DNA from 4 places in the Sodalis sp. RH24 genome. Region 1 is predicted to be linked to each of the others. Evidence: predicted binding sites of a transcription regulator. Region 1 holds the regulator's gene; each other region holds the start of a gene.
The links. The regulator PurR, encoded in region 1, represses purine synthesis genes. The targets are predictions, from matches to a motif close to CANGCAAACGTTTGCNTG.
Positions count from the first base shown of each region.

Region 2: the regulator PurR is predicted to act here: its motif matches at 1,852-1,869, upstream of purE (5-(carboxyamino)imidazole ribonucleotide mutase).
Region 3: the regulator PurR is predicted to act here: its motif matches at 1,781-1,798, upstream of purM (phosphoribosylformylglycinamidine cyclo-ligase).
Region 4: the regulator PurR is predicted to act here: its motif matches at 1,500-1,517, upstream of cvpA (colicin V production protein).

Region 1 is NZ_CP178729.1:742,683-746,168, reverse strand. It holds gene ACL2XG_RS03345 (NlpC/P60 family protein) at 1-753, shown strand, start outside; gene ACL2XG_RS03340 (YnhF family membrane protein) at 817-906, opposite strand; gene purR (HTH-type transcriptional repressor PurR) at 1,144-2,160, shown strand; gene cfa (cyclopropane fatty acyl phospholipid synthase) at 2,606-3,486, shown strand, end outside.
Region 2 is NZ_CP178729.1:2,109,013-2,112,498, reverse strand. It holds gene purK (5-(carboxyamino)imidazole ribonucleotide synthase) at 155-1,231, opposite strand; gene purE (5-(carboxyamino)imidazole ribonucleotide mutase) at 1,228-1,737, opposite strand; gene ACL2XG_RS09750 (UDP-2,3-diacylglucosamine diphosphatase) at 1,896-2,621, opposite strand; gene ppiB (peptidylprolyl isomerase B) at 2,631-3,125, opposite strand; gene cysS (cysteine--tRNA ligase) at 3,416-3,486, shown strand, end outside.
Region 3 is NZ_CP178729.1:5,103,968-5,107,453, reverse strand. It holds gene uraA (uracil permease) at 1-941, opposite strand, end outside; gene upp (uracil phosphoribosyltransferase) at 999-1,625, opposite strand; gene purM (phosphoribosylformylglycinamidine cyclo-ligase) at 1,861-2,898, shown strand; gene purN (phosphoribosylglycinamide formyltransferase) at 2,898-3,486, shown strand, end outside.
Region 4 is NZ_CP178729.1:5,244,267-5,247,752, reverse strand. It holds gene purF (amidophosphoribosyltransferase) at 1-921, opposite strand, end outside; gene cvpA (colicin V production protein) at 943-1,443, opposite strand; gene dedD (cell division protein DedD) at 2,086-2,919, opposite strand; gene folC (bifunctional tetrahydrofolate synthase/dihydrofolate synthase) at 2,909-3,486, opposite strand, start outside.

The DNA of each region.
Region 1 (3,486 bases):
CGCAAACCGGTAAAAATAGCCAAGAAAAGCAAACCTGTCGCCAGCGCGCCCGCCGTCAGTGAAAAAGCCAGCATTAAAAAATCGCCGGAACCGGCGCATGAAAAAGCCGGCGTGAAACGGCCTTTGGAACCCGCGGTGGTGAAAACCGGCGCGAAGAAAAGCAAAACCTCCCCTCTTGCCAAGGCATCAAAAACCACGGCGACGAAAAAAATAGCCTCCTTCACTCCGCCGAAAAAAGGCTATAAAAAAGGTTACGGCCGGCACCGGATGATAAAAGATCAGGCGGCGGTAGAACTGGTGGCCAACGATCAGCCGATAAAGATGAGCGAGAGCCATAAGAAACGCTACCAGACCGCCAAGCTTACCGCCATGAATAAACTCCTCTCCCAAATGGGCAAGCCTTACCGTTGGGGCGGCATGTCGCCTAATACCGGCTTTGACTGCAGCGGCCTGATTTATTATGCCTACAAGGATGTGGTACGCATCCATATGCCGCGCACCGCCAACGAAATGTACCACCTGCGCGACGCAGCGCCGGTTAAGAAAGACGAGTTGGAAAGCGGCGACCTGGTCTTTTTCCATATTTCCAATCGCGGCGCGGCGGATCACGTCGGCGTCTATCTTGGCAATGGTCGCTTTATCCAGTCGCCCCGCACCGGCAGCGATATCCGTATCAGCTATCTGAGTGAGGATTATTGGCAGGATCATTACGTGGGCGCCCGCCGGGTGGTCACGCCGAAAAATATCCGCTGAAGGCGCGCCGGAAAAAAAAGAGGAGCCAAGGCTCCTCTTTTTTATATCTGAACCGAGAGGGTGTCAGTTCATGACGGCGGTAAAGCTGAAGACAATAATCACCAGCAGCGAGAACACCGTGGTCAGTAACGACATTTTTAAATCGCTGTCCATTCTATCTCCTTAACGTAAACCAGGGCGCCGGCCTTATCCACCGGCCCGCAGAGCAGTTATCGTCAGTTTGCCATAACAGCGATGAAAAAGCTTGCTCCCAACCTGTAGCCGCCACATTTAACACTTTCACTTTGGCGCGGGATGAACGAAAATTAACGGTTAATTCCACAGCGTCGGAAAGTGCTTGCGCCTTCGACAGACATTATTCCAGCCAGGGCGTACGGGAGTATCAAAGGCATGGCAACCATTAAAGATGTGGCAAAACGCGCTAATGTATCGACAACCACCGTTTCGCATGTGATCAATAAAACCCGTTTTGTTGCGCAAGACACTCAAATTGCCGTGCTGGACGCCATTAAACAACTGCATTATTCACCCAGCGCCGTGGCGCGCAGCCTGAAGGTCAATCGCACCAAGTCCATCGGCCTGCTCGCCAGCACCAGCGAGGCGCCCTATTTCGCCGAAATTATCGAGGCGATTGAGCACCATTGCTTTGCTCGCGGTTATACCCTGATATTGTGCAATTCGCACAATGATCTCGAAAAACAGCGCGCCTATCTGGCGATGCTGGCGCAAAAGCGCGTCGACGGCCTGCTGGTGATGTGCGCCGAGTATCCCGAAACGCTGCTGGATATGCTTGAGGAATATCAGCATATCCCCATGGTGGTCATGGATTGGGGTGAGGCCCGCCGTGATTTTACCGACACCATTATCGATAACGCCTTTGCCGGCGGTTATATGGCGACGCAATATTTGCTTAAACGCGGCCATCGCGCCATCGGCGCCATTCCCGGACAGCTGGCGCGCAACACCGGCGGCGGCCGCCACCGCGGCTATCTGCATGCCATGGCGGAGGCCGGCATCCCGTTAAACGACCGCTGGATTGTGCAAGGCAATTTCGAGCCTGAATCCGGCTACCTGGCGATGAAACAAATCCTGGCGCAAACGCCGCGTCCCACCGCGGTCTTCTGCGGCGGCGACATTATGGCCATGGGCGCACTGTGCGCCATTAATGAAATGGGCCTGAGCGTACCCGAGGATATTTCTATCATCGGCTACGACAACGTGCGCAATTCGTGCTTTTTCAGCCCGGCGCTGACCACCATCCATCAGCCTAAAGAGGATTTGGGCGAGGCGGCGCTTACCATGCTGCTCGATAGGATTACCAGCAAACGCGAGAACGCCAAAACCATCGAAGTCCATCCGTCGCTGATTGAACGCCGTTCGGTCGCAGACGGTCCCTTCCCCGCTTAAGGCCACGCGCCAGGCCCGGGCAACGGGCTGGCGCCTCCAGGGTCTGTTGCTATGTAAAGCGCCGTCCGCCTCGGACACAAGATTTTTCATATAATGATCTCTGTGCAAAGAGTTATTGTTTCAGCGAGAAATCATTAAGTTATAATGGGAAATACATTAGCGCGTTAGCTATTGTCTAAATTAAAATGCAGGCTTATACTCAATATCGTTAACAATTATAACGAGTTGTCTAATAAATTTGTATAAAAGTATGTCGTGTTTTCCAACATGACATCACCCTTTTATAAAGCGCCCGGCTAAGTCGCAGTCTAAGGTTTACTTTATATTCCTCTGTTGATGGTGATACTTCAGACACCACGGATAACCGTGGATTCTTATAAAGCCCGCAGGCATGGTGAGTGCTTTTCCTGACGGGGCACTGCAGAAGAAAGGTGATGGAGAAGCTATGAGTTCCTCGTGCGTTGAAGACCTGAGCTTTCATGATAATGATTGGTACCGTATCGTCCATGAATTGCTCTCTGAAGCCGGTATTGAACTCAATGGTTCAAGACCATTTGATATCCGAATCAAGAATCCGGGATTTTTTAAGCGCGTATTGCAGGATGGATCTTTGGGATTGGGCGAGAGTTACATGGATGGCTGGTGGGAGTGTGAGCGGCTGGACATTTTTTTCCAGCGTGTTCTCAGGGCGGGTCTGGAGAATAAACTTCCGCATCATTTAAAAGATACCTTACGCATTGCCGCCGCCCGGCTGATGAACCTCCAGTCGCGAAAGCGGGCCTGGATCGTGGGCAAAGAACATTACGATTTGGGTAACGATCTGTTTGAAAAGATGCTCGATCCCTATATGCAATATTCCTGCGGCTACTGGAAACAGGCGACCACCCTCGAGGAAGCCCAGCAGGATAAGCTGAAGATGATTTGCGAAAAACTGCAGCTGCGACCCGGCCTGACGCTGCTGGACGTGGGCTGCGGCTGGGGCGGGCTTGCCGCCTACGCGGCCAGGAATTATGGCGTATCGGTACAGGGCGTCACTATCTCTGCCGAGCAGCAAAAGCTGGCGCAAACGCGCTGCGAGGGACTGGATGTCACCATTTTGCTGCAGGACTATCGCGATCTGGATATGCAATTTGACCGTATTGTTTCAGTCGGCATGTTCGAACACGTAGGCCCCAAGAATTACGCCACCTATTTCGACGTTATCGATCGCAACCTGAAACGCGACGGTCTGTTCCTGCTGCACACCATCGGCTCGAATATCACCGATATGAATGTCGACCCGTGGATAAATAAGTATATTTTTCCTAACGGCTGCCTGCCGTCGGT
Region 2 (3,486 bases), 1.4 Mb from region 1:
CTATTTCATGTGCAAGGCTTAGGTGTCTCCCTGTATTGCCTGCGCCGGGCAATACAGGGGGCGCTCGATGCATGGCCGGCGGAAACCCCACCGGCCTGGCATGAACTTCACCGCCCCCGCCGGGGCCTTTTTAAGTGAGTCTCTCCGCGATCTTTCAGCCCAATTCGGCCAGTTTTTGCCGCGCCCATTCCAGCCCGCTGTAATACTCCACTGGTAGCATTGGAGCGAGATGTTCCAACGCCAGGCTCAGCGCGGCGGGATCGCTATGGTTAAGATTCAGGTGGCCGACCTTACGTCCCGGCCTCACCTCTTTTTCATACCAATGCAGATGGACCAGCGGTTCGGCCAGCCATTCGGTGTTGCAGTCGGTGCCGATAAGATTAACCATCACCGACGGTGCCGTGACGGTGGGTTTAGGCATCGGCAGGCCGAGGATGGCGCGCAGGTGCAGCTCGAACTGGCTGATGGACGCGCCGTTTTGCGTCCAGTGCCCACTGTTGTGCACCCGTGGCGCCAGCTCGTTAATCAACAGATCATCGCCGTCGATAAAACATTCCATCGCCATCACGCCGACATATTTTAGTTCATGCATTATTGCCGAGAGCATGCTCTCGGCCCGGCGCTGCAATCTGTCGTCCGGCCGGGCAAAAACCACGCTGGTGCGCAGGATGCCGTCCTGATGCAGGTTATGCGTCAGCGGATAAAACACCCTATCGCCGTTATGCCCGCGGGCGCCGATCAGCGAAACTTCGCCGGAAAAGGCGATACCGCGCTCAACGATACAACTGCCGTAGCACTCCTGGGGCAGCGCCGCCTCTTCGCCGGGTACGAGACGCCATTGGCCGCGCCCGTCATAGCCACCCACGCGCCGCTTGACGATGGCCAGGTCGCCAAAGGAGGCAAACACCTGCGGCCATTGCGCCGCCGCGGTCAGTTCTTCCCAGGGCGCGGTGGCAAGCCTCAGGCTGTCCAGCAGCTGTTTTTGCGTCAGCCGGTCGGCAAGCCGCGGGAAAATATCGCGGTTAACAAAGGCATTATGCTGGGCCAGCTCGCGGGTAAGGGGGGTCTGCGGCCAGCGCTCGATCTCGGCGGTAATCACGCTTTGCGCCACCGGCACCGAGCCGGGATCGGCGTCAAGCCCCACCGGGAAGACCGCAATGCCCAGCGGCTCGCCGGCCTGGCGCAGCATGCGCCCAAGCTGGCCGTTGCCCAGGATACAAACCGGTTTCATGCTTCCTCCCGCGGATCGGGATGCGCCAGCACCTCGTCAGTCTGCGCCACACGCCAGGCCGCCAGCCGGGCGGATAATTCCCGATCGTGCAACGCCAGGATCTGCGCCGCCAGCAGTGCGGCGTTGGCCGCGCCGGCCTTGCCGATCGCCAGGGTACCCACCGGCACGCCGCGCGGCATCTGGACAATGGAATAGAGGCTGTCGACGCCGCTTAATGCCGCGCTCTGCACTGGCACGCCAAGTACCGGCACCAGCGTTTTTGCCGCCAGCATGCCGGGCAGATGGGCGGCACCGCCTGCGCCGGCGATAATCACTTCAAACCCGGCGGCGGATGCCTGTTCAGCAAAGCGGAAGAGCTTGTCGGGGGTGCGATGCGCCGAGACGATCTCCACATGACAGGCAAGCTGCAGCGTGGCGAGAATGTCGGCGGCGAATTGCATCGTGGCCCAGTCGCTTTTGGACCCCATGACGATGGCGATTTTTGCCGGGGCAAGATTGGATTGCATGCGCGTGGTGCTCCTGTAAATGTTGCCGACCGCTCTCCCACAGCCTGCGCCGCAATGCGCCCGGCGCAGGCTATCAGAAAGAAGAGGGCGTAGAGCATATCATGTGCGCCTGGAGAGGAAAACGGTTGCGTAGCCGCCGGCGCTATAAATTGCGCCGCTTAATCGAAGGGGAACTCAATCAGCTCGACGCTAGCCCCGGTAACCCGGATCATCGATCCCTGAAGGTGCCAGGCGCCCAGTACCGCGCGATGGGCGATGCCCGCCGCGGTCTGCACGGCATGGATCGCCGGCCGGTGGGTATGGCCATGGATCATCCAATCGGTCCCATGACGCACAAGCGCGGCGGTAACCGCCTCTTGGCTGACGTCCATAATCGTCTGGGATTTCGTCATATTGGCGCGCTGGCTGCTGGCCCGCATCCGTCCGGCAATGCGCAGGCGCCATCTCAGCGGCAGCGCCAGGAACAGGCGCTGCAGCCAACGTTGATTGATTCGCCGGCGGTAGCGTTGATAAGCCTGATCATCGGTACACAGCGTATCGCCGTGCAGAACCAGCACCGACCGGCCGTACAGGGTAAGCAGTTGTTCTTCCGGCAGCAGCGTCATGCCGCTGGCGGCGGCAAAATCCCGGCCCAGCAGGAAATCCCGGTTGCCGTGGATAAAAAAACAGGGTATTCCCCGGCGCGCCAGCGCATTCAGCGCCGCGGCTATCTCGCCGTGCAGCGGGGAAGGGTCGTCATCGCCAATCCAGGCTTCGAACAAATCGCCCAGGATATAGAGCGCGTCGGCGTGGACGGCCTGCCGTTGCAAAAAATGCAGAAAACCGGCGGTAATCGCCGGTTCCTGGACGCTAAGATGAATATCCGCAACAAACAGGGTTGCCATGGCAACGATTTATTCGTCTACGGTCACGCCGGTTATGATCACATCTTCTTTCGGTACATCCTGATGCGGGCCGCTGTTGCCGGTCGCCACGTTTTTAATCTTATCGACAACATCCATACCGTCGGTTACTTCGGCGAAAACGCAATATCCCCAACCGTCCGGGCGTTCGGAACGGAAGTTCAGGAAGTCGTTATCCACCAGGTTAATAAAGAATTGCGCGGTGGCGGAATGCGGATCGTTGGTGCGGGCCATGGCCAGGGTGCCGCGATTGTTCTTCAGGCCATTGTTGGCTTCGTTTTTCACGGTGGCGCGGGTTTTTTTCTGCGTCATGCCGGGTTCAAAACCGCCGCCCTGGATCATGAAACCATTAATAACGCGATGGAAAATGGTATTATCATAAAAGCCGTCACGGCAATAGGTCAGGAAGTTCTCAACGGTTAACGGCGCTTTGTCGGCGAAGGTCTTAATAACGATATCGCCGTGATTGGTATGAAGAGTGACCATAAATAGTTGTCCTACGAGTCGGTAAAAGAGTTGCTCACACGAAGTGATCAAGCAGACTGGATTTATAACATAAGTCTGCCATGGAGTCAGCATTCACCGCAGCGGATGACCATTTCTGTTATTCTGGCAAGCCAGGCCGTGCTGTTGGCCGGGGATAACCCGCCGTTTGAAAACCAGGGCCCCGTCCTTGCATTACCGACGCCTTCAGGGTTCAATACGCTGTTGGAAAATACCCTGTCTCAACTTGTCGCTATACACACGTACCCGTTAACACCATGGAATGAATGTCGATGCTGAAGATTTATAATACCCTGACACGTCAAAAAGAGGATTTCCAACCCATTCATGCCGGTAAAGTCGG
Region 3 (3,486 bases), 1.1 Mb from region 1:
ATGGCGAGGATAGCCGCGCCGCCGATAACCCAGGTACTGTAGACCTTGGTAATGGCCATCACGCCGATATTCTCGCCGTAGGTGGTATTGGGCGTCGATCCAAAAAATCCGGACAGCATGGTGGAAAAACCGTTGGCGAACAGCGAGCGATGCAGGCCGGGATCGCGCAACAGATCTTTTTTGACGATATTGGCCGTCACCACCAGGTGGCCGACGTGTTCGGCTATCACCACCAGCGCCGCCGGCAGGATGGTCAGGATGCCGATCCACTCAAAGCGCGGCGTATAAAAGGTCGGCAGCGCGAACCAATGGGCGGCGGCGACCGGGGATAAATCCACCACGCCCATCGCCCAGGCCAGCGCGTAGCCCACCAGCACCCCGATCAGGATCGGGATAATGGCCAGGAAGCCGCGAAACAGCACCGATCCCAGCACGGTAACACCCAGGGTCACCAGGGAAATAATAATGGTGGAACTCGCCACCGGCGCGCCTTCCGTCGGCAGCAGCCCCGCCATATTGGCCGCGACGCCGGCCAGTTCCAGGCCGATTACCGAGACGATGGCGCCCATGGCGGCCGGCGGAAACACCACGTCAATCCAGCCGATACCGGCGACCTTGACGATCAGCGCCACCACGCAAAACAGCGCGCCGCAGGCGATAAAACCGCCCAGCGCCGCTTCATAGCCCAGCGGCAGCAACAACAGCACCGGCGATATAAAGGCAAAACTGGAACCCAGGTACGCCGGGATCTTGCCTTTGCAGATAAACAGGTACAGCAAGGTGCCGATACCGTTAAACAGCAGGACGGTGGCCGGATTGATTTTAAATAAAATCGGCACCAGCACCGTGGCGCCGAACATGGCGAACAGATGCTGAAAGCTGAGCGGGATGGTTTGCAGTAGCGGCGGGCGTTCATCAACACCGATGGCGCGACGGGTCATGTTGAGTTTCCTTAAAGTGAGAAGCAAAAAAAAGCCGGCCTGCCGGCCGGCTTGATTTTATTTGGTGCCAAAGAGTTTATCGCCCGCATCGCCGAGGCCCGGCATAATGTAGCCGTGCTCGTTAAGCCCCTTGTCGATGGCCGCGGTATACAGCTCGACATCGGGATGGGCTTTTTCCAGCGCCGCGATACCTTCGGGCGCCGCCACCAGGACCAATATCTTGATACTCTTGCAGCCGGCCTTCTTCAGTAGGTCGATGGTGGCGATCATCGAGCCGCCGGTGGCCAGCATCGGGTCGACCACCAGCGCCATGCGCTCGTCGATGCTCGAGGCCAGCTTCTGGAAATAAGGCACCGGCTCCAGGGTGGTTTCATCACGATACATGCCGACCACGCTGATACGCGCGCTGGGCACGTTCTCCAGCACGCCGTCCATCATGCCCAGGCCCGCGCGCAGGATAGGCACCACGGTGATCTTCTTGCCCTTGATTTGTTCAATTTCCACCGGACCGCACCATCCCTCGATGGTGACCTTTTCAGTTTCCAGATCGGCGGTTGCTACGTAGGTCAGTAAACTTCCCACTTCAGAGGCCAATTCACGAAAACGCTTGGTGCTGATATCATTTTCACGCATCAAACCTAATTTATGTTTCACAAGCGGGTGCTTTACCTCAACGATCTTCATCATTATTCTCCCCAAGTAGCATTAATTGCGCAAAAAAATCGCGAGATTATAACCCCTTTTATTTACTGCGCCATACGAAAATAGCTGATCCTGATCAACCGTTAAGCGAAATAAAGGCTGGACAACAAAAGCCGGGAGGGCGTTTGACATCACCACTCGCAAACGATTGCCCACGCTGTTAGAATTGCCTGCGCCAGAATACAAGCCAACATACCATCTCCGTGGGGATCTTGCAGTGACCGATAAAACCTCTCTCAGCTATAAAGACGCAGGCGTGGATATTGATGCCGGCAACGCCTTAGTAGACCGCATCAAAGGTGTGGTGAAACAGACAAAACGTCCGGAAGTCATGGGCGGGCTGGGTGGGTTCGGCGCGCTATGCGCCCTGCCGCAGAAATACCGCGAACCCATCCTGGTATCCGGCACCGACGGCGTCGGCACCAAGCTGCGTCTGGCGATGGATTTAAAACGTCACGATACCATCGGCATCGATCTGGTGGCGATGTGTGTCAACGATCTGGTGGTGCAGGGCGCCGAGCCGCTGTTCTTCCTGGACTATTTCGCCACCGGCAAACTGGATGTGGATACCGCGGCGGCGGTGATTACCGGCATTGCCGAAGGCTGTAAACAGTCCGGCTGCGCCCTGGTCGGCGGCGAAACGGCGGAAATGCCCGGCATGTATCATGGCGAGGATTATGACGTGGCGGGTTTTTGCGTCGGCGTGGTGGAAAAATCGGAAATCATCGACGGCAGCAAGGTACAGGCCGGTGATACTCTGCTGGCCCTGGCCTCAAGCGGCCCGCACTCCAACGGGTATTCCCTGGTGCGTAAGATCCTTGAGTTCAGCCAGACCGACCCGCTCACCACCCAACTGGACGGCAAGCCCCTGGCCGATCACCTGCTTGAGCCGACGCGCATTTATGTTAAGGCGCTGCTGGAGCTTATCGCGCAAACCGAGATCCACGCCATCGCCCACCTCACCGGCGGCGGTTTTTGGGAAAACATCCCCCGGGTATTGCCGGCGGACACGCAGGCGGTCATCGACGAGGGCAGTTGGCAATGGCCGGCGGTATTCGGCTGGCTGCAGCAGGCCGGCAACGTCAGCCGCCATGAAATGTACCGCACCTTTAACTGCGGCGTCGGCATGATTGTCGTGGTGCCTGCGCACAGCGCCGATCGGGCGCTGTCGTTGCTGACCGGCCTGGGCGAGACCGCCTGGAAGCTGGGCGAGATCCAGACGCTGGCCGGCGGCGAACGGGTTATTATCCGTTAATGAAAAAGCTGGTGGTGCTGATCTCGGGCGAGGGCAGCAATCTGCAGGCGGTGATCGATGCCTGCCGGCAGGAAAGAATGCCGGCGCGGGTCGCGGCGGTCTTCAGCAACCGGGCCGACGCGTTAGGACTCAGGCGCGCCGCCCGCGCCGATGTGCCCGCCCGCGCGCTGCTGCCCGGCGACTATCCCGACCGTGCGTCCTTCGACCGCGCCCTATGCGAGGCCATCGACCGCTATCAGCCGGACGCGGTGATCCTGGCCGGTTATATGCGCATCCTGTCGCCGGACTTTGTCAGCCATTACGCGGGACGGATGCTGAATATCCACCCTTCCCTGCTTCCCTTGTATCCGGGCCTGCATACCCATCGCCAGGCGTTGGCCAACGGCGATCGCGAACACGGCACCTCGGTGCATTTCGTGACGGAACAGCTGGACGGCGGCCCGGTCATCCTGCAGGCGAAAGTGCCGGTCTTCCCCGGGGACACCGAGGCCGACCTGATCGCCCGGATTAAAACCCAGGAGCATGACATCTACCCACTGGTGATAAGCTGGCTGCTGGACGGCCGGCTTGCGCTGCGGGAAGGCGCCG
Region 4 (3,486 bases), 980 kb from region 1:
GCAGGATGTTTCCGGGATGGGGATCACCACGTCGATATCCAGGTCTTCCCATTCACGGGCGATTTTTTCGCCCAGTTTTTGCCCCATGCGCACGCGGGCGCTGTAGACCGAAATTTTATCGATAAAGGAATCCGGGCGGGCAAAATAGACATATTCGAACAGGCACGGATGGCTTTGGGGGTTTTCGGCGCACTGGCGGGTGAACAGTTGGCCCGCTTCAGTGATATACACCGCCTCGCCCGGCGCCACGTCGCGCAGGAACTCAAAGTCCAGCGTATCAAGCGCCACGCTTTCGGAAGCCACCATGTATTCGTTGCGTCCGTCGGCGAGGGTGCGCTTGCCGATAACCAGGGGGCGGATGCCGTTCGGATCGCGAAACGCAATCAGGCCATGGCCGATAATCATGCCGACCACGGCATAGGCGCCGCGGATCTGCTGGTGGGTGGCCGCAACCGCCGCGAAGATATCATCGGCTTCCAGCGGGTAGTCCGGAAAGCGGTCCAGTTCGCTGGCCAGGATATTCAGCAGGATTTCCGAATCGGACGTGGTATTGATATGCCGGCGTCCTTTTTCGAATAATTTTTTGCGTAATTCGTGGGCGTTGGTCAGGTTGCCGTTATGCGCCAGGGTGATGCCGAACGGGGAATTGACATAGAAGGGTTGCGCCTCGGAGGCGCTGGAACTGCCGGCGGTGGGGTAACGTACATGGCCGATGCCCATGTTCCCCTGCAAACGCTGCATGTGGCGTGCTTCAAATACATCCTTCACCAGGCCATTGGCTTTGCGCAGGCGAAAGCAATCCAATGCATCAATGGTGACGATGCCTGCGGCATCCTGCCCACGGTGCTGGAGCACCGTTAACGCGTCATAAATCGACTGGTTGACCGGCATAAATCCGGCGATACCGACAATACCGCACATAATGTCATTTCCTCATCAGCGTTACCGAAGCGTGAGATGCTTGGGTAAGAAACTCGACGTGCTTTGCAGATAGTCGAAGAACCATCTGATAATACCGCTGAATTGCGGTATAAGCTGGGACTGCTGCCAGTCCGCGCTCTGGGAGAAGCCGGTGAAGGTATCCAGGAAGAATAGCATGGCCGATACGACCAGTATGCCCCTGAGTGCGCCGAAACAGACGCCCAACACGCGGTCGGTGCCGGATAAACCGGTCCGCTCCACCAGAGAGCCAATCACGTAGTTGACGATTGCCCCGACGATCAGGGTAGCCACGAACAGCAAGGCAATCGCGATACCGTTACGAACCAGCTGATCTTCAAAGCGGGTAAAATAGATAGCAAGATAAACATAATAGTGGCTGGCCACAAAAAACGCACATGCCCATGTCACTAATGATAATGCTTCACGTATAAACCCGCGAATCAGACTTATCAGAGCAGAAAATACGATGATGCCAATAATGACGTAATCAACCCAGATCATGCATGCATCCCTTGGTCATCCGCCCCGAAGCTGGTTCGCGGCGAATTCTATCAGAAAACGAAAACGTTTGCGCAGCGGAATTCCTGCCCAAAGTTAAATAAATAACGGCGATTAAAAAAAGCCAATCGCCGCAGGAAGATAGGCCGGCGACGGCACGCTCTCCCTTTAACACGCCTTGTGCAAGGACGGTGCTAGCGGGCCTACCGCGCCATGGGGCGCTCGGTCGGGCGGGAACACCACGCCCGATTCGACCCCATTGGCACGCTCTCCCTTTAACACGCCCTGTGCAAGGACGGTGCTAGCGGGCCTGCCGCGCCATGGGGCGCTCGGTCGGGCGGGAACACCACGCCCGATTCGACCCCATTGGCACGCTCTTCCTTTAACACGCCTTGTGCAAGGACGGTGCTAGCGGGCCTACCGCGCCATGGGGCGCTCGGTCGGGCGGGAACACCACGCCCGATTCGACCCCATTGGCACGCTCTTCCTTTAACACGCCTTGTGCAAGGACGGTGCTAGCGGGCCTGCCGCGCCATGGGGCGCTCGGTCGGGCGGGAACACCACGCCCGATTCGACCCCATTGGCACGCTCTCCCTTTAACGCGCCCTGTGCAAGGACGGTGCGAGCGGGCCTGCCGCATATCTATTACCGGGGCTGGTAAGCCCGCAGCTGGCCGCTCAGGCCGCTGAGCTGGTTCATTTCAGGCAGCGAGCTTTGCAGCTTTTGCTTCGATGCGTCCGGCCCGACGAAAATGCGTGTAATCTGCCCCGCCACCGGCGTCGACGGCACGGTATAGACCCGGTAACCGGACAAGCGCAGCTTGCCGACAATTTCCGTTACCTTGGTCGCGTTTTTCAGCGCCCCGAGCTGCACTACCCAGGCTTGTCCCTGTGGCGCCTGTTCCGGGGTTTCCTTTTCCACCGGCTTAGGCGCGGCGACCGGTTTGGCTTCAGGGGCCGCGTCCGTGCGCGGCGCAACGGGTTTGGCCTCGGCGATTTCCGTGCGGGCCTCGGGTTTCGCGGCCGGCTTGGCCGGTTCCATGCGCGGCGCGGGCGCGGCGACGGGTTTGGCTTGCTCAGGTCGCGCGGTGGGTTTGACCGGCTCCTGGCGGGCGGCGGCGGTGGGTTTGGCCGGTGCGGCCTTTACCGTCTCGCGCGGCGGGGCCTTGGGCGCTGCCTTCACCGGCGGCGACGCTGGCTGCGGGGCGTCCGGCGTGTCGGAGTCGTCCGCATCCGGCGCCTGGCTGGCCTGCTCTACCGCCGCCCCCGCGCCTTCCGGCGGCTGGCTGGGCAGGGCCTGGTTGGCCTGCGGCGAGGCATCCGCCTCGTCGCTGTCGCCGGGTTTAGGCACCAGGGGAATAGCGGCAAACTCGTCCTGGTAGTGCTTTTTTTTGCCATCCAGCAGCCCGGGCAGGACAATAACCCCCAAGGCGACGATGATGATGGTTCCCACCAAGCGGTTTTGAAACTTACTCGCCACGTTCTTTCTCCGGGTCTGTTATCGCAACGATCGGCGCCACGGTATGAAATGAACCAAACACCAGCACGCAGTCATCGGCGTCGGCATCCTGCAACGCCTGTCGCCAGGCCGAGGCCACATCGTCAAATTGCCGGGCATGATCGAGATGGGCCGCCAGCTGCGCCGCGGTGGCGCCGCGCGCATCAATCAGGGTGGCGCAATACCATTCAGCCACCTGCCCGCGCAGGCAGCCCAGGGTGCCGGCAATATCCTTGTCGGCCAGCATGCCCACCACGGCGCGCACTTTCCCCCGGATTTTCAGGGTTGCCAGCCGTTGCGCCAGATACCCGGCGGCGTGTGGATTATGCGCCACATCCAGGATGCGCAGCGGCCGTTGGCCGACGACCTGGAAACGGCCCGGCAGGGACGCCTCGGCGAGTCCCCGGCGGATGGCCTGGTCGGAGACCGGCAGGGGAAAACGCCGGAGCGCCGCAAGGGCGGTGGCGGCATTTTCCAGCGGAATCAGCGGCAGCGGCAATCCGGTCAGCGCCGACTGCTGGTCGCGCCAGTCCCAGGTATCGCCGTCCC